2 linked regions of the Lentimonas sp. CC4 genome follow. The main gene of each other region encodes a partner of the protein of the gene in region 2 in a complex. Links are inferred from orthologs where the notes say so. Each region holds a gene or a part of one and is shown on either strand. Other genes may lie near its edges.

Region 1 (2,992 bases), 100 kb from region 2 along the record:
GGGGATCATATTGTTAGGGGATTGAAGTGCGTCGTCTTCCATAATGGTTGAGCACGCTAAGAGATTTGATGAACTGTGCAAGCAAGGGATACGCAAGGTTGCCACTTAAAGAAAATGCTTCCAACTTAGCGAGAATGTCGAACCAGCCAGAGCCAACAAAGCGTCTTTTCCGCATCCTACTCCTGCTATTTATATCCGCAGTCGTTGGAGCATCCGTGCTCTACTATGCATGGAGTGCGCATCCGGATCTCGAATATTGGCTCGAACTCGGGCGCGCAGGGCAAACTTATCTGTCCGAGCACCCGCTACTACTCATCCTCGCGCTCGCGACACTACCGGGTATGGGTGCCCCACTCACCCCATTATTATTACTCTTCGGCATCGTCATGGGGCCTCGCTTCGGCATGCCCATGACTTGCTTGATTGGCATTGCCACGATGGGCGTATGCACGACATGGACCTACCTACTCGCCTCAGGCCCATTGCGCGGATTCTTGAAAAATCGTCTACTCAAGAAGTGGAAACTGCCAGAGCTATCCGACAAGAGTGCACTACGCTTGGGGCTCATCATACGCATCACCCCTGGCATTCCCTATCCCTTGCAGAATATTGCGCTGGGCGTCATGGGCATGCGCCTGAAGCCCTACCTCATCGTATCGCTCCCGATTCAAAGCCTCTACACCATCGCGCTGATCGTCACTGGCGGCGCACTGTTCGAAGGCAATGCAGGCATCGCTTTAACTGGTGTGCTACTACTAATTGTCATCGTCCTAGCCACTCGCATGCTGCGCAATCGCTCTAGAACACCACAGACCAGCCATGTTGGATAATCTCATCACCCCCGCCTCTGAGCAGGTGCTCAAAGTCACTGAGCTGACGCGTCAAATCAAGGCACAGCTGGAAGGTCGCTTCACTCAGATCTGGGTGCAAGGCGAAGTCTCCAACCTACGGCGCCAAAGCTCGGGACATGTCTATTTCTCACTCAAAGACGCCGGCAGCCAGCTCCCCTGTGTGCTATTTGCCCGCGATGCCGCGCAACAAGGATTCCAGCTCGAAGACGGCATGGAAGTGCTACTATTTGGCAGCCTTTCAGTCTATGCGCCACATGGTCGCTATCAACTGATCGCAAAAATGACCGTCCAGAGCGGCCAAGGCCGACTGCAAATGGAGTTCGAGCGGCTCAAAAAGAAGCTCGCTGCCGAAGGTCTATTTGAAAAATCCCTCAAGAAGCCGCTCCCTACCCTACCTATGCGCATTGCCGTGGTGACTTCGCCCACAGGCGCGGCAGTGCGGGACTTTCTGCGCATCCTTCACCGCCGGAACTATAAAGGCGAAGTCGTGATCTTCCCCGCACGTGTGCAAGGCAAAGGCTCGGAAAAGGAAATCGCCACGATGCTCGAATATGCCGGCGCAAGTAAGGACTTTGACCTCGTCGTGATCACCCGAGGCGGTGGCAGTATCGAAGACCTTTGGGCATTTAACGAAGAAGTGCTCGCGCGCGCCGTCGTCGCTTGCCCGATTCCCGTCATTTCCGCAGTCGGCCACGAGATCGACATCGTATTGACAGACTATGTCGCGGACAAACGCGCCGAGACCCCTTCCGCCGCCGCCGAACTGATCTCTTCGCTCATGATCGAATCGGAGCAACGCCTCGAACAGGCCGAGAGCAACCTACGCTACTGGATCGAGACAGGCATTGCAGAGCGCCGCCAAAGCTTAGACGCACTTCAAGCGAAGATGCACATCATCGCGCCTGCGCGTCAGGTCGAAATGCTCGGCATGCAGCTTGATGATCTGGAGAACCGCCTCAGCCAATCGCTGCAAACACGCCTAACGCGTGAGCGCACAATGCTCGCCCAACAGTCGCAGCGTCTCGCAGAGCACCACCCTCGCATCAAAATAAGTCTCGCACGGCAAGCGCTCGAGAATCTCGACCGCCGCCTGAGCCGAGCCTCGAAAGTGGACATGCATACGAAGAGCGAGCACCTACTACATCTACAGAAGCGCCTAGAAAACGGCAGCTTAAACGCCACACTGAAGCGCGGGTTCGCGATCCTTCAGACCACCGACGGAGCGATTATCAGCAGTGCCGAAAGTGGCCAAGCAGAAGACCAGCTAACCGCTCGCTTAAACGACGGCGACCTCACGTTGAAGGTGCTCAAATAGAGCCACATTTTAGTGCGCCGAAAAGTGCGCTATTTTGAGGAACTGTTCCAAGAACGTCAGGTCTAGAATTGGTGAACACGTTTCATTTTTTAGAATACTGGATTTATTTCGGAACCTTTTTAGTGAAACGCGTTCTGAAATCAGCATAGGTTGGTTTTTTTCATTAAGTTAGTTAGGGTTAGTAAGCAGGCTCGACTCCTTTTATTAGGGGTCGAGCCTCAGCTTTTTTTAGAGGTCACGGCGGCATCAGCAGCACTCTCTGCCGAACTCGAATCGATTTGAATCGGACATCAGACCGTAAAGAAACTCCTAAAGAATAAAGCACTCGAAAAATCGACATAAATTCAGTTTACCTAATAAAATCTAGCCTCTAACGTCCACCGCATATGACCGAAGAATCAGGCGAGCCCAAACCGTTAAAATTGAAACTATCCAGCTCGAGGAGCCAACCGGACAAGCAAAAGAGTGCCCCGACTCCCCAAGAGAGCGCGCCCGTCCTTCCTCCTATCACACAAAAGGCAGATTCTAAGCCCACAGAAACCCTACGGACTGCTAGTCCGCAAGAAACTCCACCGCCCATCGCAGCGACAAAAGTAACTGAGCCAACTCCGGCACCCATTGTAGCAACTCCAGTAGTCGAACCAACGCCCCCCCCCATTGCAGCGACACCTGCGGTCGAACCAATTCCGACACCACCAACGAATCCACCTACATCCGCCCACGAGACTCCACCGCCACTCCCCAAAGAGCAGCCAATCCGCCTCCGTAGCGATGAGCCCAACCCCACAGCAAACAAGCCCATACCGATCCCCTCACCTCCCCCTAA
Region 2 (2,812 bases):
ATGAACGATGGTAAGACGACGACCAGCCTCGCGCTGTTTGCCGCCCTACGTAGCTTCACGCCCAAGGTCGGTTTCATCAAACCAGTGGGGCAGCGCTTCGTCGAAGTCGAAGGACATCAAATCGATGAAGATTCCGTGCTGCTCGATAAGATCTTCGACGTCAAGGTGCCGATCAAGGCGATGAGCCCGATTGCGATTCACTCGACCTTCACACGGGATTTCCTCGACGACCCTTGCAAGAATCATGCAACCATCGTCGATCAGATGTGCCGCGCCTTCGACCGTGCCGCCTTCGAGAAGGAGTATGTCATCATCGAAGGCACCGGCCACGCAGGCGTAGGCTCAGTGTTTAATTTGTCCAACGCAGACGTGGCAAAGCGCCTCAAAGCAAAAGTGATCATCGTCGCCCGTGGAGGCATTGGCCGCCCCGTCGACGAAATCGCGTTGAATAAAGCCCTATTTGCACAAGCAGGCGTCGAGGTGATCGGGGCGATCATTAATAAGGTCGAGCCCGACAAGATTAAAATGATCGAGAAATACAGTGGTATCGCGCTAAAACGTATGGGCATCCCACTGCTTGGCTGCATCCCAGTTGAAAAGAAACTCACGGTGCCGAAGCTCAACCAAGTCGTCGAAGAGGTAAAAGGCCGCTGGCTCAATGGCCGTGAACACGGCGCCAGCGAACGAGTCGAGCGTGTCTTGATCGGTGCGATGGCCGCGAAGGGGCTCGTCGACCTACTCGAGCGAGGTTCACTCATCATCACCCCTGGCGACCGCGAAGACATCATACTCGGAGCGATCGCCGCAGAAGGCATCGCAGGCGAAAAAGTCGTCTCAGGCATCATTCTCACGCGCAATGTGCTACCACACCCGAAGCTCATGGAGATGATCGCCAAAACCAGCATCCCCGTCATCATTTGCCAAGACGATAGCTATGCAGTGGCCTCGAAGATCAATAAAATGACCGTCAAGACACAGCCCAGCGACAGCGATAAAATCCCAATCATCAAGAATCTCATCACCGAAAACATCGACCTCGATGTCATCCGCCACGCCTTCGACTCGGATAACAGCATCGCTGAAAATATCTAATCGCGCTCATCAAAATTGCCCGCAGCACGGGCAAAACTTCTGGCGTCTGTGCTCGACGAGTGAACGCTGACCGATTAAACGTCTCGTTTCTCTCTTAAACATGCCAAAGCAAAACGACAGTCTCACCTTCGAAGGCGCCCTCGAACGTCTCGAACACATCTTAGAATCCATGGAAAGTGGCGACACGCCATTGGCTGACCTCGTCGCAAAATTCGAAGAAGGATCCAATCTCTTGAAAGTCTGCCAAGTGAAGCTCAAAGAAGCAGAACTAAAGATTGAAAAGCTCAATATTACCACTGGCGAAGTCGAACCCTTTGAGGGCGACAACACCGAGGCCTAGTGCGCATACTACCTGCAAAACGCACGCTAACCGATCGAATTTGTTAAAAGCATGGGCCTATTAGAGCGGATCAAATCCCCCGACGACGTTAAGCAACTATCTGAGGAGCAACTACCCGAACTCGCAGCCGAAATACGCGAGCGTATCATTAAAGCCACCTCGATAAACGGTGGCCACGTCGGCCCCAATCTCGGTGTCGTCGAGCTAAGCATCGGCCTACACCGCGTCTTTAACACACCAAAAGATCGCTTCGTCTTCGACGTCGCCCATCAAGGCTACGTCCACAAACTGCTGACTGGGCGCAATGGTAAAGACTTCGACAAAATCCGCCAATGCGGTGGACTCAGCGGATTCTTAAACCGCAGCGAAAGCGAGCACGACGCGTTCGGCGCAGGCCACGCAGGCACCGCCCTGTCCGCCGCACTCGGCATGGCTACCGCACGCGACAAGCGCGGCTCGGACGAGCACGTCGTCGCGCTCTGCGGAGACGCCGCCTTCACCTGCGGGATCACCATGGAAGCGCTCAACAACGTCGCCACCTCGACCAAGCGCCTCATCATCATTCTCAACGATAACAAATGGTCGATCGCCAAGAATGTCGGCGCCCTACCACGCTATTTCAACGAGCTCATCACCAACCCGGTCTATAATCGGCTCAATGACGACTTCGAATCCCTCCTGCAGAAGCTCCCCGGCGGTGAATCCATCATCCAATTCGGCTCGAAATGGAAAAAGGAGACCAAGGACTTCCTCGTCCCCTCCTCGCTATTTGAGAAATTCAACGTGCGCTACATCGGCCCCATCGACGGCCATGACCAAGCACAGGTCGAGCACTACCTAGAATTTGCCAAACAAGCCGAGCAGCCCGTGCTACTGCATATCCTCACCACCAAAGGCAAGGGTTACGACGTGGCACTCCAAAATCCCGAACGCTTTCACGGAGCTAGCCCCTTTGACATCAAAACCGGTAAAGGCGCACCCGCAACTGGCAACCCTGGCCCGAAATATCAGGACGTCATGGGCAACACCTTGGTCAAACTAGCCAAGCAGGACAAAAGCATCGTCGGCATCACCGCAGCCATGCCAGCCGGCACCGGACTCAATATTTTAGAAAAAGAGCTACCCGACCAATTTATTGACGTCGGCATCGCCGAAGAGCACGCCGTGCTCTCAGCCGCAGGCATGGCCACCTCAGGCTTCCACCCCGTCTGTGCGATTTACTCAACCTTCCTGCAACGCGCCTATGATCAACTGATCCACGACGTCGCCCTGCAACACCTGCCCGTCATGTTCTGCATGGATCGTGCTGGGCTCTCGCCTAACGACGGAGCCACGCACCACGGACTATTCGACCTCACTTACCTGCGCAACATTCCAGGC

Evidence for each region. Proteins that work in one complex are often made in the same cells at the same time.
Region 1: the proteins of xseB (region 2) and xseA are in contact, whole or in part, in a cryo-EM structure (PDB 8TXR), measured with the Escherichia coli proteins. The link is inferred for Lentimonas sp. CC4 from one-to-one orthologs.

What each region holds. Positions count from the first base shown.
Region 1 is NZ_CACVBO010000001.1:3,936,003-3,938,994, forward strand. It holds xseA (exodeoxyribonuclease VII large subunit), read left to right. Parts: upstream 1-819; coding sequence 820-2,166; downstream 2,167-2,992. Other genes in the region: GZZ87_RS16805 (LysM domain-containing protein), read right to left, coding at 1-42; GZZ87_RS16810 (VTT domain-containing protein), read left to right, coding at 135-830; GZZ87_RS16820 (hypothetical protein), read left to right, coding at 2,553-2,992. UniProt on the Escherichia coli protein: Bidirectionally degrades single-stranded DNA into large acid-insoluble oligonucleotides, which are then degraded further into small acid-soluble oligonucleotides.
Region 2 is NZ_CACVBO010000001.1:3,833,092-3,835,903, forward strand. It holds xseB (exodeoxyribonuclease VII small subunit), read left to right. Parts: upstream 1-1,192; coding sequence 1,193-1,432; downstream 1,433-2,812. Other genes in the region: GZZ87_RS16335 (AAA family ATPase), read left to right, coding at 1-1,092; dxs (1-deoxy-D-xylulose-5-phosphate synthase), read left to right, coding at 1,484-2,812. UniProt on the Escherichia coli protein: Bidirectionally degrades single-stranded DNA into large acid-insoluble oligonucleotides, which are then degraded further into small acid-soluble oligonucleotides.